Regions from separate parts of the Arthrobacter sp. Ha26 genome, predicted to be linked through region 4. Evidence: riboswitches for the same ligand, from Rfam matches in the RefSeq annotation. Region 4 holds a riboswitch; each other region holds the start of a gene.
What was found. Region 4 has a riboswitch for thiamine pyrophosphate ahead of thiD (bifunctional hydroxymethylpyrimidine kinase/phosphomethylpyrimidine kinase). Riboswitches for the same ligand answer to the same signal wherever they lie in the genome.
Positions count from the first base shown of each region.

Region 1: it holds a riboswitch for thiamine pyrophosphate, as region 4 does, so the genes downstream of both, thiC (phosphomethylpyrimidine synthase ThiC) here and thiD (bifunctional hydroxymethylpyrimidine kinase/phosphomethylpyrimidine kinase) in region 4, are expected to answer to the same signal.
Region 2: it holds a riboswitch for thiamine pyrophosphate, as region 4 does, so the genes downstream of both, AC5RVY_RS05200 (ECF transporter S component) here and thiD (bifunctional hydroxymethylpyrimidine kinase/phosphomethylpyrimidine kinase) in region 4, are expected to answer to the same signal.
Region 3: it holds a riboswitch for thiamine pyrophosphate, as region 4 does, so the genes downstream of both, AC5RVY_RS00505 (FAD-dependent oxidoreductase) here and thiD (bifunctional hydroxymethylpyrimidine kinase/phosphomethylpyrimidine kinase) in region 4, are expected to answer to the same signal.

Region 1 is NZ_JBNHGX010000007.1:153,695-161,360, reverse strand. Features, by position in the region: gene AC5RVY_RS16430 (hypothetical protein) at 1-173, opposite strand, end outside; gene AC5RVY_RS16425 (VOC family protein) at 311-1,186, opposite strand; gene AC5RVY_RS16420 (amidohydrolase family protein) at 1,290-2,372, opposite strand; TPP riboswitch at 2,454-2,561, shown strand; gene thiC (phosphomethylpyrimidine synthase ThiC) at 2,556-4,382, shown strand; gene AC5RVY_RS16410 (alpha/beta hydrolase) at 4,402-5,136, opposite strand; gene ffh (signal recognition particle protein) at 5,240-6,823, opposite strand; gene AC5RVY_RS16400 (glucose-6-phosphate dehydrogenase) at 6,907-7,666, shown strand, end outside.
Region 2 is NZ_JBNHGX010000001.1:1,086,886-1,094,551, reverse strand. Features, by position in the region: gene AC5RVY_RS05230 (CDGSH iron-sulfur domain-containing protein) at 1-195, opposite strand, end outside; gene AC5RVY_RS05225 (glycosyltransferase family 2 protein) at 192-1,277, opposite strand; gene AC5RVY_RS05220 (iron-containing redox enzyme family protein) at 1,274-2,335, opposite strand; gene AC5RVY_RS05215 (DUF4383 domain-containing protein) at 2,401-2,886, opposite strand; gene AC5RVY_RS05210 (hypothetical protein) at 3,033-3,242, opposite strand; gene AC5RVY_RS05205 (heme-degrading domain-containing protein) at 3,283-3,825, opposite strand; TPP riboswitch at 3,899-4,039, shown strand; gene AC5RVY_RS05200 (ECF transporter S component) at 4,104-4,727, shown strand; gene AC5RVY_RS05195 (ABC transporter ATP-binding protein) at 4,727-6,283, shown strand; gene AC5RVY_RS05190 (energy-coupling factor transporter transmembrane component T family protein) at 6,280-7,080, shown strand; gene AC5RVY_RS05185 (glycoside hydrolase family 25 domain-containing protein) at 7,186-7,666, opposite strand, start outside.
Region 3 is NZ_JBNHGX010000001.1:117,536-125,201, forward strand. Features, by position in the region: gene AC5RVY_RS00495 (thiazole synthase) at 1-302, opposite strand, end outside; gene thiS (sulfur carrier protein ThiS) at 306-542, opposite strand; gene AC5RVY_RS00505 (FAD-dependent oxidoreductase) at 539-1,900, opposite strand; TPP riboswitch at 1,893-2,011, opposite strand; gene thiE (thiamine phosphate synthase) at 2,039-2,776, shown strand; gene AC5RVY_RS00515 (RNB domain-containing ribonuclease) at 2,903-4,396, shown strand; gene AC5RVY_RS00520 (DEAD/DEAH box helicase) at 4,686-6,371, shown strand; gene AC5RVY_RS00525 (DNA-methyltransferase) at 6,380-7,252, shown strand; gene AC5RVY_RS00530 (PHP domain-containing protein) at 7,267-7,666, opposite strand, start outside.
Region 4 is NZ_JBNHGX010000008.1:33,783-41,448, forward strand. Features, by position in the region: gene AC5RVY_RS16980 (DUF4233 domain-containing protein) at 1-188, shown strand, start outside; gene ndk (nucleoside-diphosphate kinase) at 257-676, shown strand; gene AC5RVY_RS16990 (vitamin K epoxide reductase family protein) at 760-1,443, opposite strand; gene AC5RVY_RS16995 (Rne/Rng family ribonuclease) at 1,895-5,311, shown strand; TPP riboswitch at 5,501-5,598, shown strand; gene thiD (bifunctional hydroxymethylpyrimidine kinase/phosphomethylpyrimidine kinase) at 5,606-7,138, shown strand; gene rplU (50S ribosomal protein L21) at 7,403-7,666, shown strand, end outside.

The sequences.
Region 1 (7,666 bases), on a different contig from region 4:
CCGCCGGCGTGCACAGCACTGCCCGCCAGCTCACCGAGCTGCTCAACTTCGAAGTCGCTGATGTCCGGGATCCGCACGGCCTGCGGCGCCGGCTGGCTGCCGCCCTGGTCCAGCACGCCGGCGCGCTTCAGCGCACCGGCATGGTCAGCGACAAAAATCTCGGTGAAGCCCATGGGAATTACCCTCATTCCGTTGACGGTACGGCCTCTGAAGCAAGCGGCGCCTGCCGCCCCGGCCGTTGGGCTTCAGCCTAGTACACGGGGCAGTCCGCACCCGGCGGCAACGGGTGCCCGGCGAGGCCATTGGAGCCTCAGCGGACCGCGACCCGGATGTTGTTCCGCCACGGATCCTCGAACCGCAGTTCAGCACCGGTGTGGTGGGCAGGCACCCCTGCGACCTTCAGCCGGTCAGCGAGCGCGCCGACGTCGTCCCCGGACGGAACCTCGATCAATACCTCGCCAAGGCCCAACGTATCCTTGCGGGGGCCGGCACCGCGGCTGTTCCAGACGTTCATGGCCATGTGGTGGTGGTAGCGGCCTGCGGAGACAAAGAGGGCCTGGCCGTGCCAGCCGGCAGTCTTTTCGAAGCCAAGGATGCCCACGTAGAAGTCACGGGCCAACTGGACGTCGCCCACCTGGAGGTGGACATGGCCTACTCCTGCCACTGTTCCGCGCTGGTGTTCCAAGGATTCCTCGGTGAGGTGCTGCTCCAGGTAACGCTGCGGCGGCAGGGCCAGGCTGTCCATCACCACGTCCGTGCCGTTCCAGGACCAGTTGCTCCGGGGACGGTCCCAGTACAGCTCAATGCCGTTGCCTTCGGGATCATTGAAGTAGAAGGCCTCGCTGACAAGGTGGTCGGCGCTGCCCGTGAAAGAGCGCGGTTCGAACTGTGCCGCGGTGGCGATGGTGGCGGCGAGGTCGGCCTGGTTTTCAAACAGCAGCGCCGTGTGGAAGAGGCCTGCCTCTCCCCTGCCGGGGAGGTTCAGGCCCGGAGCGGGGGCAAGGTGCACCAGCGGCTTCTGCAGCCGGCCGAGGTAGAGGCCGCCGTCCTGCTCGGCAATAACGTCAAGCCCAAGGGCGCGCTGGTAGTAATCGGTCATGACCTTCATGTCACCCACCTTGAGCATCACGGTGCCCATGGCGAGGTCGGCAGGAAGAAGATCCTGGGTGGCGGCTTCTGCAGTCATTGAAAACTCCCGGTGGTGTGGCCCGTCGGGTTGGTGGGCCTGTCACTATTAAAATTACTTGAAGCTTCAATTTATTCCAAGTGGTTCCGGGACTTCGCCTGCGTCAGCGCACCACGTGCCCTCCCAGCACTACGCGGGCCGGCTCCTGCACCGTTTCCAGAACCTGGCGCGGGTCCTCCCGGCACAGGACGACGTCGGCCCGGGCACCTTCCTCGATCGCGTCAGCACCCAGCCACTTCCGGGCGCCCCAGCACGCGGCGTCGAGGGCGGCGGCCACAGGCAGGCCGGCGTGGTGGAGGGCCAGGATTTCATCACCGATCCGCCCGTGGCGGATGACGCTGCCGGCATCCGTGCCGGCGTAAATCTTCACTCCGGCGTCGAAGGCCTCCAGCACCCGCTCCGCGCGCCGTTCCCACAGGGCGCGCATATGGGCCGCGTACCGGGGGAACTTAGGCTCCGCCTGCACGGCGATGTCCGGGAACGTGGCGATGTTGATGAGGGTGGGCACAATGGGAACGCCTTGCTCGGCGAACCGCGGAAGGTGCCGCGGCAGCAGTCCGGTGGCGTGTTCGATGCAGTCGATGTCCGCGTCCAGCATCTGGTCCAGTGTTTCCTCGGCAAAGCAGTGCGCGGTGATCCGCGCGCCTTCGTCGTGCACTGCCTGGACGGCGTCCCTGACAACGGCGGCGGGAAACGACGGCGCCAGGTCACCGGCGTCGCGGTCTATCCAGTCCCCCACGAGCTTGACCCAGCCGTCGCCGTCACGTGCCTGCTTCCGGACGGCCTCAACCAGCCCCTCAGGTTCCACTTCCTCCGCAAAGCCGCGAAGGTACCGGCGGCTCCTGGCGACATGCCTGCCGGCCCTGATCAGCACCGGGGCTTCGCGGCTGCGCTGGAGGAAGCGGGTGTCTGCGGGAGAACCCGCGTCCCGGACCAGCAGTGTGCCGGCGTCAAGGTCGGTTCTTGCCTGTTCTTCCGCCGTCGCTTCGTCCACCGCGCCTCCCGGGCCCAGGCCGATGTGGCAGTGCGCGTCTGCAAACCCGGGCAGTACCCAGCCGTCCAGGAACCGGTCCGGCTCCGCCTCCGGCCGCCGGAACGTAAGCCTGCCGTCAACGGACCACAGCCCGCGTTCCTCCGTGTCCGGCCCGGTGAGGACCGGACCGTTGAACTGGATGATCTCTGCCATGGATGTGCCTCTCTTCCCGCCCGGACAGGCTAGCACCACCGCATGTGACACGGCCCTTCCGAAACAGCTGTGGTAGCTTCTTGGTGACCACACGGGTGCCCTTGCAGGGGCTGAGATCGGGCTGATGCAGCCTGCGACCGTTGAACCTGTCCGGGTAATGCCGGCGAAGGAAGTGAGTATTCCTTGAGTACACCAAATGCACAGTTTAACCCTGCCCAAAATCCGTCCGGCGCAACCGCGGGTGGCCAGGACCAGCCTCCGGTCACACAGTCGCTGAAGTCCCATTCCTTGGCGTTCGTCCAGGACGAAGCGGCCGGGATCCGGGTGCCGGTCACGGAAATCGAGCTAGCGGATTCACCGAACGGCCAGCCGAACGGGCCGTTCCGGGTCTACCGCACCGCCGGTCCGGGCAGTGATCCCGTCCGCGGCCTCACCCCGTTCCGCGCGGAGTGGATCGAAGCCCGGGGAGACACGGAAACCTACGGGGGCCGCGGGCGGAACCTGCTCGACGACGGGCGCTCGGCCGTCCGCCGCGGGGCGGCCAGCGCAGAGTGGAAGGGCGCCCGGCCGGTGCCCCGCCGCGCCGTCGGCGGCAAAACCGTGACGCAAATGCACTATGCCCGGCAGGGCATTATCACCCCGGAGATGCGGTTCGTGGCATTGCGGGAGAACTGTGACGTGGAGCTGGTCCGCAGTGAAGTGGCTGCCGGCCGGGCCATCATTCCCACCAACATCAACCACCCGGAGTCCGAGCCGATGATCATCGGCAAGGCGTTCCTGGTGAAGATCAATGCGAACATCGGAAACTCGGCGGTCACCAGTTCGATCGCCGAGGAGGTGGACAAGCTGCAGTGGGCCACCCAGTGGGGCGCGGACACCGTGATGGACCTTTCCACCGGCGATGACATCCACACCACGAGGGAATGGATCATCCGCAACTCTCCGGTTCCGATCGGCACCGTCCCCATCTACCAGGCCCTTGAGAAGGTCAAGGGGGAGGCGAACGCGCTCACCTGGGAGATTTTCCGCGACACCGTTATTGAGCAGTGCGAACAGGGCGTGGACTATATGACCATCCATGCCGGTGTCCTGCTCCGGTATGTTCCCCTGACGGCGGACCGCGTAACGGGCATTGTGTCCCGCGGGGGCTCGATCATGGCCGGCTGGTGCCTGGCGCATCACCAGGAGAACTTCCTCTACACCCACTTTGACGAGCTCTGCGAAATCTTCGCGCAGTACGACGTCGCGTTTTCGCTGGGTGACGGACTGCGGCCGGGGGCTACGGCGGACGCCAATGATGCCGCCCAGTTCGCCGAACTGGATACGCTGGCTGAGCTCACGCAGCGCGCCTGGGAGTACGACGTGCAGGTGATGGTGGAGGGTCCCGGCCATATCCCGTTCCACCTGGTGAGGGAGAACGTGGAACGCCAGCAGGAGCTGTGCAAGGGCGCGCCGTTCTACACCCTGGGGCCCCTGGTCACTGATGTGGCGCCCGGCTACGACCACATCACCTCGGCCATCGGTGCCACGGAGATTGCCCGCTACGGCACCGCCATGCTGTGCTACGTCACTCCTAAGGAGCACCTGGGCCTGCCCAACAAGGACGACGTCAAGACCGGAGTGATCACCTACAAGATCGCAGCCCACGCGGCAGACCTCGCCAAGGGCCACCCCGGTGCGCATGAACGCGATGATGCCCTGTCCAAGGCGCGGTTCGAGTTCCGTTGGCGCGACCAGTTCGCGTTGTCGCTTGACCCGGTGACGGCCGAGGCCTTCCATGACGAGACGTTGCCTGCAGAACCTGCCAAGACTGCCCATTTCTGTTCCATGTGCGGCCCCAAGTTCTGCTCTATGCGGATCAGCCAGGATATCCGGGACGAATATGGGTCCGCTGCCTCGCAGGCGGCACTGGCCGATGCTGCCGAGGGCATGCGGGGGAAAAGCGAGGAATTCCTGGCGGCCGGCGGCAAGGTGTACCTGCCGGAGCTGAGCGTCCCCGCCGGAGGCTAGGGCACAAGTAGCCAGGACATCAGGAAGCCCGGGCGGACTGCACCCGGCTCACGTCCCGGATGAACGATCGGATCATCCGGTCCCCCTCCACCGAGTCATGGGGCCGGTGCCCTCCCGCCGCAGTGCGGTGCAGGGCGCCGGTCTCCCGCAGGTACCCGGCAATCTCCTCGTAGAGCGGCTCCCATCCCCCGGTGAGGACCAGGGTGGGCACGCCGGGAACGATGTGCAGCGGGGCTTCCCAAGCGGGGGCCTGCAGCCGGAGCCGCCTGGCGGAACGTTTCTCCTCGGCGGTGGCGGGCTGCTGCAGGTCGGTGGCGTAGACGCGCCGGACGAACTCGCGCTGGAAATCCTGGTCGCTCATCTGGTGCCGGGCCTCGAACAGCGGCTGCATGAGGCCGATGTGGGCCGCTGTGGCCGGAAGTTCGGCGGTCAGCGACAAGCAGGCCGGTTCCACCAGCGTCAGGGAAAAGACCAGGTCCGGGCGTTCCACGGCGGCCAGCATGGCTGCGATGGCGCCTTGGGAATGTGCCACGACATGCCCTCCGGCGGCGCCCCGGCCGTCGTCGGCCAGCGACCGCAGCACAATCCTGGAGTCCTCCTCGAACGAGGATTCAACCGGCTCAGCCACCGGGTCATAGCCGTGGCGGCGGAGGAACAGTGCGTCGTAGGACAGTGCCATGCCATGCTGCCGGGGCCAGGCGGCGGAGCCGAAGCTGCCGGCGCCGTGCACGAACACTACCCTCTGCTTGAACATGACCCAACCCTATTCCACGGCACCGACAACTTAAGTGAGTAGCGCCAAGTGTCGTTTTGAGCGGTCAAAACGACACTTGGCGCTACTCGGTTGGAACCTGTTCCTACTTGCCCAGGAACTTGTCGAAGCCCTTGGGCAGGTTCAGCTGCGAGGGATCGAAATCGCCCGGCTGCTGGCCGAACGCGGCACCGGTGGGGAGCGCCTTGGCGGCGTTCGCGCGGCGGGCTTCGGCCTCCTTGCGCTCCTGGGCAGCCTTGGCCGGGTTGCCGGACTTGGCCTTCTTCTTGGGCGCGTTCTTCGCGTTCTTCCGGGCACCGCCGCCGGCGCCGGGCATTCCCGGCATTCCAGGGATGCCGGGCATCCCGCCCTGGGCCATCTTCTTCATCATCTTCTGGGCCTGGGCAAAACGCTCCAGCAGGCCGTTCACCTCGGAAACGTGCACGCCGGAGCCGCGGGCGATGCGGGCACGGCGTGAACCGTTGATGATCTTAGGGGCAAGGCGCTCATGCGGCGTCATGGACCGGACGATGGCTTCGACGCGGTCGATTTCCCGCTCGTCGAACTGCTCGAGCTGCTGGCGGATGTTCTGCGCGCCGGGCATCATCATGAGCATCTTCTTCATGGAGCCCATGTTGCGGATCTGCTGCATCTGCGCCAGGAAGTCCTCGAGGGTGAAGTCTTCCTGGTCGGCGAACTTCTTCGCCATCCGGGCAGCTTCGTCCTTGTCCCAGGACTTCTCGGCCTGCTCGATGAGCGTCAGGACGTCGCCCATGTCCAGGATGCGGGAAGCCATGCGGTCCGGGTGGAAGAGTTCGAAGTCGTCCAGGCCTTCGCCGGTGGACGCAAACATCACGGGCTTGCCGGTCACCGACGCGACGGAAAGCGCGGCACCGCCGCGGGCGTCGCCGTCGAGCTTGGACAGCACGATGCCGGTGAAGTTGACGCCCTCATCGAAGGCGAGCGCCGTGTTCACGGCGTCCTGGCCGATCATCGAGTCGATAACGAACAGGACTTCGTTGGGCACGATGGCGCGGCGGATCTGGCGTGCCTGCTCCATCATGTCGGCGTCGACGCCGAGGCGGCCTGCGGTGTCCACGATGACGACGTCGTGAAGCTTCTGGCGTGCTTCCTCGACGCCGGCGCGGGCAACCTCCACCGGGTCACCGGCCGGGTGCTCCAGCTCGGAGGACGTGGCGCCCGGGTGGGGTGCGAAGACGGGCACCTTGGCCCGCTCGCCCACTACCTGGAGCTGGGTAACGGCGTTGGGGCGCTGCAGGTCGCAGGCGACGAGCATGGGGCTGTGGCCCTGGGACTTCAGCCACTTGGACAGCTTGCCGGCGAGGGTGGTCTTACCGGCGCCCTGGAGACCGGCGAGCATGATGACGGTGGGACCGTTCTTGGCCAGGCGGATCCGGCGGGTTTCCCCGCCCAGGATCTCCACCAGTTCCTCGTTGACGATCTTGACGATCTGCTGGCTCGGGTTCAGTGCACCCGAAACCTCGGCGCCCAAGGCGCGTTCCCGCACCCGGCTGGTGAATTCACGGACTACGGGAACGGCAACGTCCGCGTCCAGGAGGGCGCGGCGGATCTCCCGCACTGTGGCATCAACATCGGCCTCAGTAAGGCGGCCCTTGCCGCGGAGATTCTTGAAGGTTGCTGTCAACCGGTCAGAGAGTGAATTGAACACGTGCCGTGCACTTCTTTCGGTGGATGATCGGGACTCGACTATCTAGGGTACCAAGCCGGCCCGCAAGGTGGCATGCTGGCGAAATGACGAGCCAAACAACTGTAAAAACCCTGCTCATCCTCGGCGCTTCCGGAGACCTAACCGGCCGGCTGCTCCTGCCGGGCCTCGCGCGCCTCGCGGCCACGGGCCGGGCGGCAGGGCTGCGGCTGGTGGGGGCCGGCTCGGATCCCTGGACACCGGAGCAATGGCGGGACAGGGTGCACGAGTCCTTTGCGACGTCGGCGGAGTCCGCGGACCCCGCGGGACGAACTGCCTTGGCGGACCTGGAAAAGGAAACGGTCTACCACCAGCTGGATGTCACGGCGGATGGTGCCCTGGCCTCGCTGCTCGCCACACTGGAGGGCCCCACTGCCGTCTATTTCGCGCTGCCGCCCCGGATCAGCCAGCTGGCTTGTGAAACCCTCCGTCCCGAACAGGTTCCGGCCGGCACCCGGCTGGTGATGGAAAAGCCCTTCGGCTCCAGCGAGGAATCGGCCCGTTCCCTGAACGGGACCCTGGGGCGCCTGGTGCCGGAGGACCACATCCACCGGGTGGACCATTTCCTGGGCAAGGCCACCGTACTGAACATCCTGGGCCTGCGGTTCGCCAACAATTTCCTGGAGCCAGTGTGGAACCGGCATCATGTGGAAAAAGTGGAGATTATTTTCGACGAAGACCTCGCGCTGGAGGGGCGGGCCCGCTACTACGACGGTGCGGGCGCCCTCCGTGACATGATCCAGAGCCATCTCCTGCAGATCATGGCCCTGATGGCGATGGAGCCGCCGTCCACCATCGGTGAGCGGG
Region 2 (7,666 bases), on a different contig from region 4:
CCGGAACTTGATCATTTTGTGCGTCCCGTCGCAGTACGGCTTGATGGCCGACGCGCCGCAGCGGCACAGTGCCACCGTCTGGCGCTGGCGCGGGACCGGGCTGCCGGACGGAGTGACGATCTCGAAATCACCCCGGACAATCAGGGGGCCGTCGGGGCACACCACGATCGAGCTTTCGGCGGGTTCCTGGTTCATGGCAGCTCCTGGTTCGGGTTGGTGGTGGTGGCTGTCCGGCCCTGGCGCCGCATTGCTGCAAGCTTGCCCTGGTGGCGGCGCCGGAGTTCGGTCTCAGAATGCGCGGCGGTTTTGAGCCGGGTTCCCGCGTATGGCACGCCGCCGGCCAGCCGGAGCGCGAGGGCCAACCATATGCATACGGCCCGCTCCATGGTCCACAGCGGGGCGAACCATACGGCTCGCAGGGGAAAGGCCGAGGCCCCGGAGTGCCGCCGCCGTCCGGCCTCCGCAATGAGTATCGGCGCCGCCGCCAGGGCCACGAGGGCGGTCATGCGACGGCGGCCGGCGGGAAGGCAGGCAGCGCAGGCAAGCGCCGGGAGCAGGGCAAGTTCAAAGGCGAGGCGCCGGGGCTGGGCGAAATCGTCGTAAGCCTGGCGCGTGCGCTGCTTGAGGAAGTGCCGCAGCTTCGGCGGCCTGCGCGCCACGAAGAGATCGGGCACGATCTCCTCGCGGCCACCGGCCGCTTTGACGGTGCGGATCAGCTCAAGGTTCTCGAAAAGCACTGGATCATAACCGCCCGTGGCCAGCAACGCGCTCCGGCGGACGGCCAGGGTGCCGGGGAAGTCCGCGGACCAGGCCCGGTTCACCAGGCTCCGCGAGGTGTCCCACCAGGCGTGCCAGGGCAGCGGGTCAAAGTAGTTCTGCGGCCGCACAATGTCCGCCGAGTTGAGGTGATGGACGACGGCGGCGAGGGACTCGCGCGTGTAGCGGACGTCGTCGTCGGCTATCACCAGCAGCTCTGCGTGAGCGGCGCGTACACCCGTCATCACGCCTGCCACCTTGCCATTGGCGCCCCCACTGCCGCCATTGCCGCGGCCCGCGGCCGGCTCGGGCCGGATGTGCCGCACGCCCGGCGGAAAAGCCGCCCGGTGCTGGCCGAACAACTCAGGGGCAGAGCCGTCCACCACAGTGACAGGGATCCATTCAAGAAGCCGCTCGAGGTAGGCAGCCAGGTCCTGCAGGTCCGAATCCGCTGCCGACTCCGCCGTCCAGCGCAACGGCAGGATGTACTCGGCGGACGGACCCGGGGGAGGGGTGCTCATGCCGCCGCCGGCAGGGCCGCCCTCAACGATGTTGCTCCGTTTTCCCAGCTGGCCAGCAGATGCGCGGAAAGCCGGCCGTCGATGGCCATCACCGCCGTTGCCCCGAACAGGACGTCCGCGAGCAGACCGGGCTCAGCCTCCACCAGGCCGCCTGCGAGGTCGCGCCCGGCGATCTGCTCGTGGACTGCGTCGGCTTCCACGTGTTCGTCGAAGTAGTGGGTCACGTCAGCATCGAACCCGTGCCGCCGAAAGCCGTTGCCATACAGCCGGTTCGGCTGGGAAGAGGTCATTTCGTAGATCGCCAGGTGCCCGGTGATGGCTCCGCGGAGCCGCCGGTTCAAGCCGAAGAGGGACATCATGTTCACGGCGGCGAGGGAGACGGCGGGAACGGCATCGGCGTACGCGCCGTACCGGTCATCCATGCCCAATCCGCGCATGGTCCGGGCAAACAATGCGCTGTGCATGCGTTCGGGGCGTCCGCCGCCGTACTCGTCGGCCTGGATTTCCACAAGCGCGGCCTTGGGCCTTCCCGTCAGGCGGGGGATGGCCCAGGTATGGGGGTCGGCTTCCTTCAGCTGGTAGATGGACTTGTGGATCAGGAATTCCTTGAGCTGGTCCAGCGTCGCCTTTTTGGCCACGAAGCGGGAGACGCTGGGCCCGGAGTCGGTGGCGGCCAGGCCGAAAAGAATGTCTGCAACGGCGTCGCTGGTGAGCTCCGCCGCGGCGGGCGGGGTGATGCCTTCGGCAGCGGACGCGGCGGCGGCCCGAAGTGCTGCTTCGAAGGGCGCTTCAAGCAGGCGGCGGACCTGGATCAGCCCCGGTTCCCATTCCCAGTCATCGCTGACGCCCTCAAGCCCGGAGTAGTGGAGCTCGTAGAGGCAGAAGAGGGTCAGCTGGACGTCGTCGTCCTCGACGATGTCAGCGGAGGCTACAGCGTGGGCCGCAACCAGCAGGTGCAGTTCCTCGACGGCGGCTGCTCCCTCGGTGCTGGCAGGTGCGTTCGCGAGGGCCTTGAACAGCGTACTGCTGAGCGGGCCTCGAGGTTCCGGGATCTTCATGGTGCTCCTTCTGGGATGGCGGTGCTGGCGGTGCTGCGTCTTTGACAGCGGCTTCGGTTCGGCGTTCAGGTCTCGCTGTCCAGGTGCGGGGCCGGTTCCCGGGCCGGGCTGCCGGGGGTGATCTTGGGGGACAGCAGGACGGCAAGCGCGATCATGGCCAAGCCCAGGGCCAGGTGGAGCCAGTTGTCCGGGTTGTTTTCGGGAAGGAAGTTGGCCGGCAGGTCGTCACCGATCAGCAGGCCGTACAGCCACAGGAACAGGTAAGTGACGCCGCCATAAATGAGGTAGTTCCGCCCCTGCCGGTGGGTTCGCGCCATCACCAGGCCGGCAACTCCGAACAGGATATGGACTGCGTTGTGCAGCACCGACACCTGGAAGATGCCGAACAGCTCTGCCTTGGAGCCGGGACCGGCAAGCCCGAGGGAGCCGTAGTTCGTGGTGATACCGGGGATGAATCCCAGGATGCCCATCAGGAGGAAGATGCCACCCGTGGCAAAGGTGGCCTTCTGCAGGCCCGTCCTCGCTGCTGTGGCGCGGGTGCTGACCGCCATACCTGTTCTCCTCAAAAGCCGGGAACAACATAGTAAGCATGATTACTAATAAAAGCTAAGCAGGCTTCCTTACCCTGTTTTGGCGAACGGCACGGGCATGCTCTGTTTTCGTTAGCGCGGGCAGTGGAGCTTAAACCAGCAGGCGCTCACTCATCCGGGGCGGTCCATCGGTAAGGGTTCGGGTGCTTCCCGCCGTGGCGGCCTTGCTCACACCCCTGCTCCCAGGCCTTCCCGACGGCGGCCACAAGTTCAGCGAGCAGGGAATAGTAGGGGTGGTCGGGGCCAATGAAAATCATCTCGTCCTCGGCCTTGTCCAATGCCGCCCGCACCTGGTTTTCCTCCCCAGGACCGCCCATGGCGTCCTCCTCAACCTGAAACCGTGCCAGTAACGCTGGGTCAGTCCGCGCCCATGGAGCCAAGGACTTCCCGCAGGGCCTGCACCACCAGATTGTGGTCCTGGACCTGCGGAAGCCCCGAAACGGTCACCGTTGCTACCGCGCCCACCCCTGCTACGTACACCGGAAAGGAGCCGCCGTGGGCTGCGTACAAGCTCTGGTCGAACCAGCCCTGGTCCTCGATGCTGCCGCCACGGAGCCGGCCGCGCAGTCCCACCAGCAGGGACGGCACCTCGTAACGCGCGGCGGTCCGCTGCTTGGCCCGGATCCAGTGCTCGTTGTCCGGGGTGGCTCCCGGCAGGGCCACATGGAACAGGACCTGTTCACCCTTGGTGATGTCTATCGCGATGGGGAGCTGGTCCTCTTTGCCCAGCTCCACCAGCAGCAGCCCCAGGTTCAGGGCATCATCCATGGAGAACCGGGGGAACTGCAGTTCCCGGATTTCGCCCTCAACCCGCGCGATGAGCACTTGCAGGGAGCCCTCCGGCTGGGTGTTATCCGAGTCGGGATCGTACTCGGTCATATCCGGCGAATTGGCAGTCATGGCCCACAATCTACCCCTACTCCGGTGTAAACTGGACCACGCCCAACAGGGCTGTTTATTTACCCACAGAATCATTCAACGACAGGGGAGCGCCGCCGTCGGGCAGTTCTGGCCACGCCAGGATCCGCAGGTGGGCGCTGAGAGTGCGGACAGCCGCAGACCCTCGAACCTGATCCGGTTAGTACCGGCGCAAGGGAGTCGAGTTCTCGAAGTGTGTCCGGCCGCCGCAGCAGTGCCGGCCGCGTCCACTTTCCCCTCCTGTTCCTCAGGAGGATCGCATGGCAACAACAGCAGTAAAGAAGACCAGCAGCAAGTCCTGGCGCGTGGTGGACATCGTGGTGGCGGCCCTGATCGCCATCGCCGGCGGCGTCATCTTCTGGGCCTGGTCCCAGGGAGCAGCCGCAGTTTCGGCCCCCATGAACGCCGTCTATCCGCCCCTGACCGGACTGATCGCCGGCGGCTGGATGATCCCGGCCGTGCTGGGCATGCTCATCATCCGCAAGCCGGGCGCCGCCCTGTTCTGCGAGACGGTCGCCGCCACCGGTGAACTGCTGATGGGGTCCCAGTACGGCGCATCCGTGCTCTTCTCCGGTTTTGTCCAGGGCTTGGGCGCCGAAATTATTTTCGCCATCTTCGTGTACAGGAAGTTCAACCTGCCGGTATCCCTGCTGGCCGGTGCCGGTGCGGGCCTGTTCTGCGGACTGAACGACTCCTTCGCGCCGTGGGGCTGGAACATCGCCTACTCGGGCGGGGACAAGCTGGCGTACATCATCTTCACCGGGATCTCGGGTGCCATCATCGCCGGCGCACTGTCATGGGTCGCCACGCGTGGCCTGGCGAAGACCGGCGTCCTGAGCTCCTTCGCCTCGCGCAAGGCAGCAACGGAGCCCGTTTTCTCCTGATGCCGGCCACCTCCCACCACGGAGCGCCGGTTGCGGCGCGTCCGGCAGCCATCAGCGCCCGCGGCTGGGGCTGGCGGCATGCCGGACGTGCCAAGCCTGCGCTCCGCGCCCTTGACCTGGATATCCAACCGGGCGAACGGGTACTCCTCCTCGGTCCGTCCGGGGCGGGCAAGTCCACCCTCCTCCATGCCCTGGCAGGTGTTTTGGGTGATGTGAACGACGACGGCGGCGAGGCCGGCGATTCCGACGAGTCCGGTTCGTTATTGGTTGACGGCGCCTTCCCCCGTGAGCAGCGCGGCCGGGCCGGCCTGATGCAGCAGGACCCGGAGACGCAGGTGGTCCTGTCCCGGGTGGGTGACGACGTCGCCTTCGGCGCCGAGAACCTCGCTGTGCCCAGGGATGAGATCTGGACCCGCGTGCATGAGGCGCTGGACGACGTCGGCCTGTCCCACCTGCCGCTGGACCACCCGACATCGGCCCTGTCCGGCGGGCAGAAACAGCGCCTGGCGCTCGCCGGCATCCTTGCCATGCGGCCCGGGCTGATCCTCTTGGACGAGCCGACCGCCAACCTGGACCCCGCGGGCGTGATGGAGGTGCGGGACGCGGTGGCGCGTTGCGTGGCCAAGACCGGGGCAACCCTGGTGGTGGTGGAACACCGCGTGTCCGTCTGGAAAGACCTGGTGGACCGGATCGTGGTGCTGCAGCCCGGTTCATCCACCGATTCAGCCGTACTCCTGGACGGGGCGCCTGACCAGGTGCTTAGCGAGGCGCGGAGCATGCTCATCGCGGCCGGCGTGTGGGTGCCCGGCTATGTTCCGCAAACCCGGCAGCGTTCCGCGGAGCCTGCCCCCGGAGCAGGCGGTCTCCTGCTTGCCGCCGAGGAACTGGCGGTTTCGCGGGAACGGGCCCGCCGCAGGGGCTTCCGCAAGTTCCCGCCGGTACCAGTGCAACAGGGGATCTCCGCCCAGGTCCGGGTGGGGCAGGCACTGGCCATTACGGGACCCAACGGCGCCGGAAAATCGACTTTTGCCCTGACCCTTGCCGGTCTTCTGGAGCCCGTCGCCGGCAAGGTCTCCGCCACCTTGGCCCTCAGCCGTGGTGCCGGCATCGATCCCTACCAGTGGAAGGCGGAACAGCTGATTGAGCGCGTAGGCACCGTTTTCCAGGAGCCAGAGCACCAGTTCGTGACGGGAAAAGTGATCGACGAACTCCTGTTCGGCCCGCGGCACCTTGGCCATGGGACGGAGCGGGTCGATGAGCTGCTGGAGCGGTTGCGGCTGACGGAGCTCGTTGACGCCAACCCGTATACGCTTTCGGGAGGCGAGAAACGGCGGCTCTCGGTGGCCACGGTCCTGGCCGCGCACCCGCAGGTTTTGGTGCTGGACGAGCCCACGTTTGGCCAGGACGCCAACACCTGGGCTGAGCTGGCCTCGTTCCTGTCAGAGCTCCTCGATGCCGGCACCGCAGTGGTCTCAGTGACCCACGATGCCGAGTTCACGGCAGCCTTGGGCGGAGCCGAGCTGCGGATGGGTGCGGCGCCGGCGGTGGCGACATGAGGCAGGAGCTGAACCTGCGGGGAAACCACGCCCTGCTGACCCGCGCCAACCCGCTGAGCAAGTTCGCCGCCGTCTTCCTGGTGACCGCAGTGCTGGCGCTGTCCATCGACTGGGTGTCCGCCTCGGTTGCGCTCGCTGCCGAACTCCTGCTGTTTCCCCTGGCCGGACTTACCCTGACGCTGCTGTGGCAGCGCGGGTGGCCGCTGATCATCGCCGCAGCCGTGGGCGGCTGGAGCACCTCCATCCTGGCGCCGGACAGCGGAAGGACGCTGATCGACGTCGGCCTCTGGACCATGAGTGAAGGCTCCCTGGAGCTGGGGGCCGGGTTCATGCTGCGCGGGCTGGCGATTGCGCTGCCCGCGGTGCTGCTGATGAGCTGCACCGATCCCACGGACCTGGCAGATGCCCTGGCGCAAAAGGCGCGGCTCCCGCACCGGTTCGTGCTGGGAACCTTGGCAGCCATGCGCCTGGTGGGGCTGCTGGCTGAAGAGTGGCAGACCATCGGGATGGCCCGCCGTGCCCGCGGGGTGGGCTCGCGGGGCAGCGCGCTGCAGCGGTTGAGGGCGACGCTGGGCCAGAGCTTCGGCCTCCTGGTCCAGGCCATTCGGCGCGCGTCACGGCTCGCGGTGACCATGGAAGCCCGGGGCTTCGGCGGGGGAACCCGGACGTGGGCGCGGGAGTCGACGTACAGCAGCCTGGATGTGTGGGTGCTGGGCGGCGGCCTGCTGATGGCCGGGGCTGCCTTTGCTGCCGCTGTGTGGGCAGGGACCTGGAACATGGTGTGGCTGGGGAGCTGACCCGCTCCTAAATTGCTGCCCCTCAAACCGCGGGTCTTGGCATCAGTCTTCGGGCGGATGCAGCAGCGCAGGGAGCAGATCCAGGGACCCTCTTCAGAAAGCGGCTCAAAGGCAGGAGTAGTCGTAATCGAATCCCCGTGACACGAACTGAGTGAGCGTTACCTTGCCGCCGGCCGTCAGCGGCGGGTTGGAGCAGTTGCCCTTGGCGCTGGTCAGGGTGCGCGCCCCTGCCAGCCAGCTTGGCAAGGAGTAAAGGTTGCTGGAGCTGCCGACAGGTCCGACGATCTGGCTCCATTGCGAGCCGGTTGAATAGATTCCCACACCAGCGGCCTTGATGCTCCGGAACAAGTCCGTCATGCCTTCCAGGACAGCTCGGTTGGCGACTTTGTCCGAGGTGGACCAGCTGTTGCCGGTTTCCACGTCCAGCCACCACACGTACTGTGACGGGTTGCTGATACCGCGGATATAAGCGTCGTCATAGGCCTTGGCGTAGCCGTACATGTAGGCGCAGGCCTTACCGTAGTCCCTTTCCTTGCAGGAGCCGTAGGGGTTGTGGACGGGGGTGCCGACGGGATACTCGTCACTG
Region 3 (7,666 bases), on a different contig from region 4:
TCGCGGGCCAATTCCGCCGTCAGCACGGCGTCCCGGGCCGTGAAGCAGCCGGCGGTGTTGGGCAGCACGCGGATGTTGTGGTCCACGAGCAGCTGGAACAGTGAGCCTGTTTCCGCCGTCGAGTAGCGCCGCATGGCCACGGTGGTCAGGCTGGTGCCGGAGGCCACGAGTGCCGCACCGAGCCCATCGAGGCTTGGGGCGCCGCCGGTGCCCATGATGAGCCGGGATTCCAGTTCCACGCCGTCAATGACCAGCGGATCCTGCAGCGCCGAGGGGGCTCCGGTGATGATGGTTTCGCTCATGGGTCAGCCTCCCTGCACAGCCGTGACGAGTTCAACTTCGTCGCCATCCGCGAGCGCAGTTGCGAACCACTGGCTGCGCGGCACCACCTGGGAATTGTGGGCCACTGCCACCCCGAGTTTCTGCCCGTCTGTGGCCTGGCCGTCCGGACCGAGGGGCCGTCCGGTGACCTGGCTGACGAGCAGTGTGATGGATGCACCGTCCGGCACGGGGTGCCGGGTTCCGTTCAAGGTGATGTTCATACTGTTTCCTTTGTGCGCGGTTGGCGGCTGCTGGTTGCGGGGCGGCTGGTGGGGGCGCCGGCCGTTGCGGGGCCGGAAAAGCGGGAGGGGCTGAAGGACGCCCAGCGGGAGTCCTCGCGGCCATCCAGGAGGTCCCGGCAAATGGCGGCTGCCGCCGGCGTCAGGAGGACGCCGTGGCGGAAGAATCCGGTGGCGATGAGGAGGCCGGGAACCTGGCCGCCCTCGCCTGCCCCACCGCCGGCGGCCGTGACACGGCCCAGCAGCGGTGCATTATCGGGCGTTGCGGGGCGCGCGCGGGCCGTGCACTCCAGGAGTTCCAGTTCGGCGACGGCGGGAAGCAGCACCTGGGCGTCGCGAAGGAGCTGGTACACGCCCCCGGCGGACACCGCGCCCGCGGAGGACGGCGCGTCTTCGCGCTGGGTTGCCCCGATCACCACGGTGCCGTCCCGGCGGGGAACGATATATACCGGGACGCCGCGCACCAGTCCCCGCACGGTGGACGCGACCAGCGGCCGCAGATGCGGCGGCACTGCGAGTCGCAGGATGTCCCCATGGACGGGCCGCAGCGGAAGGTGCAGGCCTTCCGGCAGTGATCCCAGTTCTGCTGCCTGAAGCCCGTTGGCCACCACCGTTTCTCCGGCCCGCACGGTTCCCCCGCCAGCAAGGTGGACGCCGGCAACGGCACCGTCCTGCCACAACAGCGCGGTTGCTTTATCCGGCACGGCGTAACCGTCGACGGCGGCCGCTACTGCTACGACCCCGCCGCCAGTCCCGCTGTGGTCGCCTGCGTTCGGGCAATCATGGTCGGCGAGCGCGCGCCGCAGGCACTCCACCAGCAGCCTCGGATCCACTTGGTGGTCGGCCGGGGTATCCAGGGCGCAGGCGATGGCCGGGCTGAGCAGTGCCTCTTTCACGCGGGCTTCGCGGACAGTGAGGGGCTCAACCGTGAGGCCGTTGGCCTGTTGCGCGGCCCGCAGGTCCATCAATGCCCTGCGGTCGGCGGCGTCGGCACCCACGGCGAGGGTCGGCGTCGTGATGTATCCCGGATCCGCGCCTGACGCGGCGCGAAGGCCGGCCACAAAAGCGGGCCAGCGGGACGATGCGTCCAGCATCAGCTCGAGGAGGTCCTCCTCCTGATAGTGCAGTTCGCTGACCGGGGCAAGCATCCCGGCGGCCGCCCAGCTGGCCCCGGAACCGGGCGCGTCATCGATGAGCACTACCGAGCGCCCCGAGCGTTTCGCCTCCCAGGCGATGCCGTGGCCGATCACTCCGCCGCCGATCACTGCAACGTCGGCTTGAATGGTGTATCCGGGCGTGGATGCTGGTTCCGTTGCCCGGGGCTTTGATGGTGCGCTCATGTGTCTCCTTCCCTACGCCGGTATTAGCCGGATCAGGTCAAGCGGTCGGCTCTGACGCCCTCTCAGCCCGGCGCTTTGTGACAGCTGCCGCGGGCTCCCGCAGTACGAGGCCAGTGTAGAGGAACTAGGCTTGCCCCCATGAATGTGTCCCACACTCCAGCCGCCGGCACCGATGTCCTCAGCACCACCAAAATCAGCAACGGCCTCAGCACCGCGCGCCTGTACCTCTGCACGGATGCCCGGAAGGACCGCGGGGATTTCGGGCAGTTCGTGGATGCTGCCTTCACCGGTGGTGTGGACATCATCCAGCTCCGGGACAAAACCATCGAGGCCGCCGAAGAGCTGGAACTCCTGGCCGTGCTGAAGGAAACGGCGGAGCGGCACGGGCGCCTGTGGGCGGTCAATGACCGGGCCGATATCGCCGTGCTGTCCGGTGCGCCCGTGTTCCATATCGGCCAGAAGGACCTTCCCCTGGCGGCTGCCCGCACCTTGCTTAACGGCAATGCGGCCATCGGCCTGTCCAGCCATGCCCCGGAGCAGGTGGCCGCCGCCCTTGCTGCCGCAGCCGGCCCGGCGGGGCTGGATTACTTCTGTGTCGGCCCGGTATGGGCAACGCCCACCAAGCCGGGCCGGGCGGCCGTGGGGCTCGACCTGGTGAAATATGCAGCGGAAGCGTCCCGGACAGCCGGGCAGGACGGACCGTCCGACGGCGGAGTCCCCTGGTTTGCGATTGGCGGCATTGACCACGGCAACGTGGAGCAGGTAGTGGAAGCGGGTGCCCGAAGGATCGTGGTGGTCCGGGCCATCACCGAGGCGGACGATCCTGCTGCTGCCGCTGCATCACTCCTCGCCGCTTTGGACGCCCGCCGTTCCTGATCATTCGCGCCGTTAACACTCCGGCGTGCCGGCGCCGGTTGCCTTGCCTTTCCTGGCGCGTTTAACGCCGCCCCGCACGGGCCCGGTCCCTGCAATATCGCCGGAATTCGGGCTAGGCTGGCTTTCGTGTCACACCATCGGCTGGCTCCCAACGTCCACGAGCACAACAACGCGCTCGAGGCGGCGCTCGGTGCGCTGCGGACCGAACTGGAGCTGCCCGGCGCCTACCCCGATGCTGCTGTTGCCGACGCCAAAGCAGCCGTGGAATCGCTGCAGCTGCCCGCCTACGATCTGACCGCCGTCGAGTTCATCACCATCGATCCGGCGTCCTCCACGGACCTGGACCAGGCCCTGTTCATCGAGCCCGACGGCGACGGGTACCACGTGCTGTACGCCATCGCCGATGTGCCCGCGTTCGTGACCCCCGGGGGCCCGTTGGACGCGGAGACCCGGCGCCGCGGACAAACGTTCTACGCCCCCGACGGCCGGATCCCCCTGCACCCGGAAATCATCAGTGAACAGGCCGGCAGCCTCCTTCCTGGCCAGGACTGCTCGGCGTTCGTCTGGGATTTCCGCCTCGACAACGCCGCCGAAATCACGGCCGTCGGTGTCAGGCGGGCCCGGATGCGCAGCCGCGCAAAGCTCAGCTACAAGGGCGCCCAGGCGGATCTCGACACCGGCACTGCCTCGCCGGTACTGCGGCTCCTGAAGGAGGTGGGGATAAAGCGCGTGGAGCTGGAGCGGGCCCGCGGCGGCGCCAGCTTGAACATGCCTGACCAGGAGATCGTCCAGCTTCCCGACGGCGGCTACCGGATTGCCGCCGCCCCGCAGCTGCCGGTGGAGGACTGGAACGCGCAGATATCCCTGATGACCGGAATGGCCGCGGCCCGGCTCATGCTCACGGGCCAGGTGGGTATCCTGCGCACCATGCCGTTCCCGGATGATCGCTCCCTTAACCATTTCCGGCTTCAGACCGAAGCCCTGGGCAAGCCATGGGACGGAGAAGTCAGCTACGGCGAATACCTGCGAAGCCTGGACCCTACCGATCCCCGTCAGCTGGCCATCATGCACTCGGCCGGCATGCTGTTCCGCGGTGCCGCCTACACAGCTTTTGACGGATCCGTGCCGGAGGCGGCTGTCCAGTCGGCCATCGGCGCCGCCTATGCGCACACCACTGCCCCGCTGCGCCGCCTTGTGGACCGCTTTGTCCTGGTCATCTGCGAGGCCTTAAGCAACGGTGGGAACGTGCCGGAGTGGGCACGGGAAGCCCTGCCAACATTGCCGGAGATCATGGCCGGATCCGATCAGCTGGCCTCGCGCATGGAGCGCATGGCGCTGGACACGGTGGAGGCCGCCCTGCTGGTCAACCATATTGGCCAGGAGTTCGACGCGATCGTTATTTCCGGGTCCAAGCCCCAGAAGGACAACGGGAAGAACGGGAACGGCAACGGAAAGAACGGCAACGGCAACGGGAACGGCGGTTGGGGGACCATCCAGATCGCGGACCCCGCCGTCACCGCCCGCTGCGCCGGCGAACTCGAGTCCGGAACCAAGGTCCGGGTCCGCCTGCTCTCCTCGGATATCGCAACGCGGGAAGTCCATTTCGAGCTGGTCCAGTAGCGGCGCCGAGGGCCGGTGGAAGGGCGAAAGCCGGTATTTGGGCTTCCTGCGGCTAGACTGAAGAAGTAGAAATGGATGCCCGGTCGTTGATTTCCTTGATTTGAAACCAACAAGCCCGCCCCTACGCGATCTTGAGATGTACCCGCTGGTCACCAGTGCCAGCATTTAGATAGCCCGCGATCGGCTTCCACTGGAATTGCTTGCGCGCCCGAGCGTGCTCCGGAACAGCCTTACGGCAGACCCGTTGAGCAGGCAGCGCCAACGCCCAAATGAATAAGGAAACTCACCAGTGAGTGAATTGCATACCCACCAACTTCTGACCGACGAGTCCGGCACCGAAACCCTCGAGCCGGAAGAGACCATCATCTCGGACGAGAAGCCGCATGAGATCGCGGAAAAGTCCTTCGCCGACTACAACGTGCGCGCCGATATCGTTGAGTCCCTGGCCGACGCCGGCATCACCCACCCCTTCCCCATCCAGGCAATGACCCTTCCGGTGGCCCTGTCCGGCCACGACATCATCGGCCAGGCCAAGACCGGTACCGGTAAAACCCTCGGATTCGGCATCCCCGCCCTCCAGCGCGTGGTGGGCCAGGACGATCCCGGCTACGAAAAGCTCGCCGTCCCCGGTGCCCCGCAGGCCCTGGTTATCGTTCCCACCCGCGAACTCGCGGTGCAGGTGGCCAATGACCTGCAGACCGCGTCGCGGAAGCGCAACGCCCGTATCGCCACAATCTATGGCGGCCGGGCCTATGAGCCGCAGGTGGAAGCGCTGAAGAACGGCGTCGAGGTGGTGGTGGGCACCCCGGGCCGTCTCATCGACCTCTTCAAGCAAAAGCACCTGAGCCTGAAGAATGTCAAGATCGTCATCCTGGACGAGGCCGATGAGATGCTGGACCTCGGGTTCCTGCCCGACGTCGAGACCCTCATTGCGGCCACGCCTGCCGTGCGCCAGACCCTGCTCTTCTCCGCCACCATGCCCGGACCCGTCATCGCCATGGCGCGCCGCTACATGACCCAGCCCACGCACATCCGGGCCGCGGACCCCGAGGATGAGGGCCTGACCAAGCGCGACATCCGCCAGCTGATCTACCGTGCCCACAGCATGGACAAGATCGAGGTGGTGGCGCGCATCCTGCAGGCCAAGGGCCGCGGACGCACCATCATCTTCACCAAGACCAAGCGCACTGCCGCCAAGGTTGCGGAGGAACTGGTGGACCGCGGCTTCGCGGCAGCCGCCATTCACGGCGACCTCGGCCAGGGCGCCCGCGAGCAGGCACTTCGGGCCTTCCGCAACAACAAGGTGGACGTCCTCGTGGCAACGGACGTGGCCGCCCGCGGCATCGACGTTGAAGATGTCACCCACGTCATCAACTACCAGTGCGTCGAAGACGAGAAGATCTACCTGCACCGCGTGGGCCGCACCGGCCGCGCCGGGAACAAGGGCACCGCAGTCACATTCGTGGATTGGGATGACATGCCGCGCTGGGGCCTGATCAACAAGGCGTTGGGCCTGAGCGTGCCCGAGCCGGTGGAGACATACTCGTCCTCTCCGCACCTCTACGAAGACCTCGACATCCCCGAGGGAACCAAGGGACGCCTGCCGCGCGACAAGCGCACCTTGGCCGGGGTTGACGCCGAGGTACTTGAGGACCTGGGGGAAACCGGCAAGAAGAACGCCCGCGGCAGCCGTGACGCAGGCCGCTCCCGTGAGGGTGACGGCCGCGGCCGCGAAAGCCGTGGCGGAAACCGCGACGGCGGACGCAGCGGCGGTAACGCCGGCCGCACCGGTGAGCGCCGCCGTCGTACACCTGACGCAGCTGCAGGCCCCGCCGCTGCCGGTGAGGCCCCTGCCGCGACCGAAACGGAGCAGCCCTCACGCACCCGCCGGCCGCGCACCCGCACCCGCCGCCGCAACGGCGAGGTAGTGGCCGGCGGCGAATCTGCCGCTCAGCCCGGCAGCACCGAGGCCTAACACCCTTCATGACTGACCCTGCCTGGGCGCCGGACGGCAGCAGCCTGGTGGTTCACGCGGACAACGCGGAGTTCCTCCCCACGCTGCCGGACGGCGCCTTCACCCTGATCTACGTGGATCCGCCGTTCAATACCGGCCGTCCACAGCAGCGCCAACAGACCACCATGGTGGCCAACGCGGAAGGTACCGGCGACCGCCTCGGTTTCAAGGGGCGCTCCTACGACACCATCAAGGGCGCGCTGCACCGCTACGACGACGCGTTCAGCGATTACTGGTCCTTCCTTGAGCCGCGGCTCGTTGAGGCGTGGCGGCTGCTGGCCGAGGACGGCACGCTGTACCTGCACCTGGACTACCGTGAGGTGCACTATGCCAAGGTGATGCTGGATTCCATCTTCGGCCGCGAGTGCTTCTTGAACGAGATCATCTGGGCGTACGATTACGGGGCCCGCGCAAAGAACCGGTGGCCCACCAAACACGACAACATCCTCGTGTACGTCAAGAACCCGGCAAAGTACCATTTCGACAGTGCAGAGGTGGACCGTGAGCCCTACATGGCGCCCGGTCTGGTGACCCCGGCCAAACGCGAACTGGGAAAGCTTCCCACCGATGTCTGGTGGCACACCATCGTCTCCCCCACCGGCAAGGAAAAAACCGGCTATCCCACGCAGAAGCCGGAGGGCCTGGTCCGCCGTGTGGTGGCAGCCTCAAGCCGGCCGGGCGACTGGTGCCTGGACTTCTTCGCCGGCTCAGGCACCTTGGGCGCCGTCTCGGCCAAGCTCGGGCGGAAGTTTGTGTGCGTGGACCAGAACCAGCCTGCCATCGACATCATGGCCAAGCGGCTGGGTGCCCACGCCGAGTTCACGTCCTACCCAGTTAACTGACTGGGAGGGCGGGGTCAGGGGCGGACGACGGCGGTCCCGGTTCCGAGTTCCTCGATCCGGGCCAGGACTTCAGGCGCGGTGACATTCTCGCCGAGCAGGTTCGGTTTGCCCGTCCCGTGGTAGTCCGAGGACCCGGTGATCAGCAGGTCATGCTTCGCGGCGAGCCGGCGCAGGAACCCGCGGCCTTCCTCCGGGTTGTCGCGGTGGTTGACCTCCAACCCGGCCAGCCCGGCGTCGATCATCTCCTGGTAGACGCGCTCGCCCACGATCCGGCCCCGGGACGAGGCCACGGGGTGGGCAAACACCGGGACGCCTCCGGCGGCGCGGACGAGTTCCACGGCGGTGGCAGGGTCCGGTGCGTAATGCTGGATGAAGTAGCGGGACCGGGAGGTGAGGATGGAGGAAAACGCCTCG
Region 4 (7,666 bases):
TCACCGGCATCTTCGAGCCGGCCATGTTCCTGGTGGGAGCACTCTTCGCGCTTGCCTGGTGGTACGGGATTCGCACGGGCATCCGGCTGGACCGGGAAGCCGGCGAGCGGGACCGTGAACAGGCTCAATGGGAAGCAGCCCATCCGGACCAGGCCGCCGGCCCGGGCCAGCAGCCCCAATCCCCGTAGACCAAGGCCCCATCAACAGAGTCCCCGTAGACTTGTCCCGAAACCCACACCAACGCATTGGAGCAGTTGTGACCACTGAGCGTACCCTCGTCCTGATCAAGCCCGACGGCGTCGCCCGCAACCTCACCGGGGCCATCCTGGCCCGGATTGAAGCCAAGGGATACACCCTCGCCGAACTGAAGAAAGTGGACGCCACCCGCGAGCTGCTGGAACAGCACTACGAGGAGCACCTGGGCAAGCCCTTCTACGAGCCCCTGGTGGAATTTATGCTCAGCGGCCCGGTAGTGGCAGCCATCTTCGAAGGCCACCGCGTCATTGAGGGCTTCCGTTCCCTCGCCGGCACCACGGACCCCACCACCGCTGCGCCCGGGACCATCCGTGGCGACTTTGGCCGCGACTGGGGCGTGAAGGTCCAGCAGAACCTGGTGCACGGCTCCGATTCCGCCGACTCCGCAGACCGCGAAATCAAGATCTGGTTCCAGGCATAGCCTCACCGCCGCAATGACAGATAAGGCCGATGTTCTTCAGGAACATCGGCCTTATCTGTCATTTCTTGGGACTTGCGGGCAGGTTAGAACCCGGACGTTCCGGCGAACACCTGGATGAAGGCGAAGAAGATGGTGGCGATCACTGCCACGTAGAGCAGGGCGGTGATGATCCAGCCGGAGTCGCCCAGGACGCGGGCGGCGTTCGCGGGCACCGGGATCACTCCGGCGATGATGTTGCGGATGGTCAGCCAAACGAACAGTGGAATCATGGCCGCCCAGACGACCATGCAGAACGGGCAAAGGATGTGGATTGAGTACAGGGCCTGGGACCACAGCCACACCACGAACGCGAAGCCAAGGGTGACGCCTGCCTGCAGCCCCAGCCAGTACCAGCGGGCAAACGTGGCGCCGGCAAGCAGGGCCATTCCCACGGTGATGATGATGGCAAAAGCGACGATACCGATGAACATGTTGGGGAAGCCGAACAGTGAACTCTGCCAGGTCTGCATCACCTGGCCGCAGGAGATCCAGGGGTTCACATCGCAGACGGTGGTGTGGTTCGGGTCCTTGAGGACCTCGAGCTTTTCCAGGACCAGGGTCCCGGAGGCCAGCCAGCCGATTGCACCAGTGATCACCAGCAGCCAGCCAAAGGGCCGGTTCCGGGTCATGCGTGGAACTGCTCCTGTTGGCCTGGCAGCCGGGCCGCTGTCCTGGTTCAGGCTCCGTTCCGGCGCGGGGGTGCCGCTGAGGGGGGAGATGCTGGGCATTGGTGTGCCGTCCTTTTCATCCGGTGCTCCTTGCCCTGATTGTAACGCCGGAGGCTGGAGGGGCCGTCCAGACGGCCGGGCGAACCAACAGCGCCTGTCCGGCTTCCGCAGCGATTTACTCCGGGTGTGAGAGAATAAACGTGGCTGGAAGCCGAACCACATTCGGACTCCGGTCCGGTGGTTTGTTCCCAAGACCGCCAATGATGAGCAGGGCAGGCATCGGTTGCACCGAGGCGGTCTCCCGCGACTCCATTGGGCGGCACCTGGTTGTGGCTTGTAGAACAACGGGTTTTAGAACATCCTGCCGGCCCCCACGGGCTGCCGCACCCCACTGCCGGTGCGAACCTGGGGGTATCCACTTGACTTCTGTCAACGCCTGCGGGTTTTGACAATATGTGCCCCAATGGGTGCCGGATGTGGCGGTACGTCAGGGGCAGGAGTGTTGCCACATATGGATAATGAACAAGTTGTAGCCGTTAACGATGATGTGGAGGCCACGGAGGCCGACGCCGCGCCGAAGAAGGCCACCAGGACCCGACGCAAAGCCGCACCCAAGGCCGATGACGCCTTGATCCCCGCACCCAACGCTGAAGAACCAAGCGCGGCAGGTCATGCTGCGGGGGAACCCGCTGCCGGGGAAGCAGCCGCTGTGGAGGCCAAGGCTCCGGTCCGGCGCACGCGCTCGCCCAAGAAGGCGGAGGTGGCTGAACCGCTTCCGGCATTCGCAGGGGAAGCAGCCCAGGAAGCCGCTGCGGAGGGTGAACCTGATTCGAAACCTGTCCGGCGCCGCCGGGTGGCCACCCGCAAGACCTCAGCGCCGGTTGCAGCAGAAGCCGCCCCGGCAGCAGTCGCCGAATCGGCAGTTGAAGCACCCATTGCTGCGGAAACTGTTGTAGAAACGGCACCCGCTGATTCTGTGCCTGCCCCCTCTGCCGCCCCTGCCGGGCCGGCCGCTGCAACTCCAGCAGAGGAGGCCCCCGCGGGAGATGCCGCTGCAGAGGAGCCCGCAGCTGAAGAGGCCCCGGCCGCGGATGCGGCGTCAGGACAGGCCGCAGCCAAAGAAGCGCCAGCAGAAGCCGCTCCGCGGGCAGAGTCGTCCGCAGGGGCTTCCGCGGAAGCAGCGTCGAAGGAGCAGGCACCCGCTGCTGCAGCCAGCCCGTTCGGCTCCCTGTTCCTCGAACCGGCCTCCCCCACCTCGGTGCTGTTCCAGGCCCCGGACCTGAGTACGGTAGTGCGTCCTGCCCCGGCCGCCGCGGTTGAAGAGGCCGAGGATGACGAGGAGGGCGACTCTGAGGACGCCAACGGCCGGCGCAGGCGCCGGGGCCGCAACCGCCGTAACCGCGGCCGTCCCGGCGAGGGTGAGGACGCCGGTCTCGCCGGCGACGAGGGGGCCGACGCCGATGCCTCCGAGGACGCCGACGAAGAGTCGGCAGGGCAGGTGGAGGACGGCGTTACGTCCCGCCGTCGTCGTCGCCGCCGCCGCGGTGACCAGGATCTTGAGCTGACGGGCGGCGGGGACGATGACCCGCCCAACACCGTCACCCGCGTCCGTGCCCCGCGCGCGGTTACCGAGCCTGCTGTCAGCAACCGGGTCACCAGCGTCAAGGGATCCACCCGCCTGGAGGCGAAAAAGCAGCGCCGGCGCGAGTCCCGTGACACCGGCCGCCGCCGCACCGTGATCACCGAAGCGGAGTTCCTGGCCCGCCGCGAATCCGTAGACCGGCAGATGATCGTGCGCCAGCGCGACGACAGAATCCAGATCGCCGTCCTCGAAGACGGCGTCCTGGCCGAGCACTTTGTCTCCAAGACGCAGCAGGACTCCCTGATCGGCAATGTCTACCTGGGCAAGGTCCAGAACGTGCTGCCGTCCATGGAAGCTGCCTTTGTGGACATCGGACGCGGCCGCAACGCCGTGCTGTACGCCGGCGAGGTGAACTGGGAAGCCGTGAACCTCGAGGGCAAACAGCGCCGCATCGAAAACGCGCTGAAGTCGGGCGATACCGTCCTGGTCCAGGTGACCAAGGACCCCGTCGGCCACAAGGGTGCCCGCCTCACCAGCCAGATCTCCCTCCCGGGCCGCTACCTCGTGTACGTCCCCGGCGGTTCCATGACCGGAATCTCCCGCAAGCTGCCCGACGTCGAACGCAACCGCCTCAAGCGCATCCTGAAGGACCGCCTCCCGGAGCAGGCCGGCGTTATTGTCCGCACCGCCGCGGAGGGCGCGTCCGAGGAAGAGCTGACGCACGACATCAACCGGCTGCGCGCCCAGTGGGAGGGCATCGAGAGCCAGTCGAAGTCCACCAAGATCCTTGCCCCGGAGCTGCTCTATGGCGAACCGGACCTCACCATCAAGGTGGTCCGCGACGTCTTCAACGAGGACTTCTCCAAGCTGATCGTCTCCGGCGAGGAAGCCTGGGACACCATCGAGGCCTACGTGACGTACGTGGCCCCGGACCTCGTGGGCCGCCTCGAAAAGTGGACCAAGGACACGGACATCTTCACCGCCTGGCGCATCGACGAACAGATCCACAAGGCCCTGGAGCGTAAGGTCTTCCTGCCCTCCGGCGGTTCACTGGTGATCGACCGCACCGAAGCCATGACCGTGGTGGACGTCAACACCGGCAAGTTCACCGGCAGCGGCGGCAACCTCGAAGAGACGGTGACCAAAAACAACCTCGAGGCTGCCGAAGAAGTGGTCCGCCAGCTCCGGCTGCGCGACATCGGCGGCATCATTGTCATCGACTTCATCGACATGGTCCTCGAATCCAACCGCGACCTCGTGCTGCGCCGCCTGGTGGAGTGCCTGGGCCGCGACCGCACCAAGCACCAGGTTGCCGAGGTTACCTCGCTGGGCCTGGTGCAAATGACGCGCAAGCGGATGGGCACGGGGCTGCTCGAGGTGTTCGGCGAGCAGTGTGAAGCGTGCGCGGGCCGCGGCGTGGTCACCCACGACGACCCCGTCGAGCACCGGCGGGCCAACATTGTGGCCGCGGAGCACCACGTCCAGCGCGTCGACAGCCGGCCGGAAGCCCGGAGCGAAGGCCACCGTGCCGAGAGCCTGCGGCCAGACAACAACCAGTCCGGTGCCCGCCCGGACCGCAAGCGGCGCCGGGGCCGCGGCGGCCAGCAGCCCGAGGCAGCGCCGGCAGCGGCGGTGCAGGTCCACACCGTGCATCCGGACCCCTCGGATGCTGAACGGCACGCCAAGGCGGAGGCTACCAGGCTGGCGCTGGCCAACATCGCCGCTGCGGCCCACGCAGCGCACGTGCACGACGACGAAATCGCGGCAGCCAAGCAGGCCGCGGCGGAGAATCCTGCCCCCACGCCGGCAACGGAAAAGCGCGACGCCGATGCCCGTCCGGCTGCCGTGCTCACCTTCGGCGGCGAAAAAGTGGTGTTGCCGTTCGTTGAGCACGCGGAAGAGCAGCAGCCCCGGCCGGCCCTCACCCTGGACCGGCTCGCCGAAGCGTTCGCGCACCTCGGCCAGCCCGCAACGGAACCGGAGGCCCAGCCGGAAGCCCGCCCGGCGCAGGCTGAACCTGTGCAGAAGCCGCAGGCGGAGCAGGTGGCGCAGTCACAGCCAGCCCAACAGCGCCAGGAAGCACCTGCCAAGGACTACAGCGACCACACGCTGGAACAGTCGCGGGAGCGGCGGCCCCGGCGCCACCGCAGCGCCAGCCGCGCACAGGGAGCTGCCAATGAAACCTCCGTGCAGCAGCACGAAAGCACTGCTCCTGCCAGCACCGGCCATTCCCACGAGGCCAAGGCTCCGGAGCCTGCGGGCACCGGAAGCACTGAAAAGCCGGCACCCAAGCCAGCCGAGGCACCCATCATCCTGGGTGTAGGGGTCCCGGCCTCGGAGCTCTAGCCCCGGAAGCTTCCAGGAGCAGCAAGCACCGCTGAGTCTCAGCAGCTAATGCCCGGACGGCCACCAACAGTGACCGGCCGGGCATTGCTGTACCTGCGCAATCCGTGGTGGCCAGTGCAAAGGGAGCAACTGGTGGCTGGTCGCAAATGTGTCACCTTCTGCCGCGGCCGGACAAAAAAGCTAGGCTGGGGAACCGACACGGGGTGCCGCGCAGAGAGCCGGCTGAGATCCACACCCGTTGAACCTGTCCGGCTAGCACCGGCGAAGGGATGTCTTTTGTCTGCGACGTTTGCAATACCCGCTGCCACCCCATCACCCGCCCCGGCAACCTTCGCGGTGCCCACGGCACCGGGGCGCCCCGTACCGCGGGTACTTTCGATTGCCGGTTCCGATCCGTCCGGCGGCGCCGGCATCCAGGCCGACCTCAAGAGCATCGCTGCTTTCGGCGGCTACGGAATGGCTGCCATCACGGCCCTCACTGCCCAGAACACGCACGGCGTCCGTTCCGTCCATGTTCCGCCTGCCGGATTCCTGGCCGCCCAGCTGGATGCGGTCAGTGACGATATCGGCATCGATGCCGTCAAGATCGGAATGCTCGGCAGCGTTGAGGTGATCCAAGCGGTAGGGGACTGGCTCCGCAAGGTCCGTCCCGCCGTCGTGGTCCTGGACCCGGTGATGGTTGCCACCAGCGGCGACCGGCTGCTGCAGGAGTCCGCCGAAGCGGCGCTCCACGAACTTCTGCCGCTGGCCCACCTCATTACGCCCAACCTGGCGGAGCTCGCCATCCTGGTGGGCGGCGAAGTGCGGGAGGACTGGGCCGGAGCCCTGGAGCAAGGCCGCACCCTCTCCGCCGCCACCGGGGCTACCGTGCTGGTCAAAGGCGGACACCTGGACGGCAGCGAGTGCCCGGATGCCCTGGTCAACGTGGCGGGCCTGCTGTCCCGGGAAGTGGTGGTGCTGCCGGGGGAGCGGGTGGCTACCCGCAACAGCCACGGCACCGGCTGTTCGCTGTCCTCTGCGATGGCCACCGTCCAGGCACGGCTGGGGGACTGGGAGGCTTCGCTCCGCGAAGTCAAGCCCTGGCTGGCAAGCGCCCTGGAAGCGTCCGGAACGTTGGAGGTGGGAACCGGGAACGGCCCGGTTCACCACTTCCACCACCTGCAGCCGCAGCCGTCCGAAGGCAGCTTCGCCGCCCAACTCTGGACTGAGGCCCGGCAGGACCTGGACGATATCTACGCCCTCGACTTCATCCGCGGCCTGGTGTCGGGCAGCCTGCAGGAGGCGGAGTTCGCGTATTACCTCGCGCAGGACGCCATTTACCTCAACGGCTATTCCCGCGTGCTGGCACGGGCGAGTGCCCTGGCTCCGACGGAGGCCGAACAGCTCTTCTGGGCCGGGTCTGCACGGCAGTGCCTGGAGGTCGAGTCCGAACTGCACCGTTCCTGGCTCAGCACGCGCACCATCACGCCGCAGCTCGGCCCCGTCACCAAGTCCTACGTCGACCACCTGACCGCGGCGTCGGCGTCGGGGAGTTATGCCGTCCTCGCGGCCGCCGTCCTGCCCTGCTTCTGGCTCTACGCGGAGGTGGGAGCCGTCCTCCACGCGCAGTTCCTCGCTGCCGGTGAACCTGCCGGGCACCCGTACGCGGACTGGCTGCGCACCTACGCCGACGAAGACTTCGCCGCTGCAACCCGGCAGGCCATAGCCATCGTGGATGAGGCCGGTCGCAACGCCTCACCGGCAGACCGGGAAGCCATGATCACCGCGTTCAAGCAGTCCTGCCGCCTGGAAGTGGACTTCTTCGACGCGCCGCGCCTGCACGCTTGAACTGCTGACGGCGGCAGGGCCGGTACTATGGTGGGGCATGGTGCGGACGCCGGACCTGGGACTGTGGTACCTATCACAGCAACCCGCCGGGAACCAGCCTCATTTGCGGCCGAAGGCAAAATTAGCGTAATCTAGATCTTCGGTGCTTACGCCAACACTTGGGTTATGACCCCACGGCGTTGAGGCACAGCGAGAAACCAGGCTTTTGATAGTCGGTTCCGCACGCAAATTTAGTTATAAACGTCGAGAGAAGTGAGTTCCCAAGTGGTGTACGCGATTGTCCGCGCAGGCGGCCGCCAAGAGAAGGTTTCCGTCGGAGACTTCGTTACCCTGAACCGCGTCGCCGGTGGGGCTGGCAGCACCATTCAGCTGCCCGCACTGCTCCTGGTAGACGGTGACAAAGTCACCTCCGCCGCCGCTGACCTGGCCAAGGTAACTGTTACGGCTGAAATCCTCCAGGACCTCCGCGGTCCTAAGATTGTCATCCAGAAGTTCAAGAACAAGACCGGTTACAAGAAGCGCCAGGGT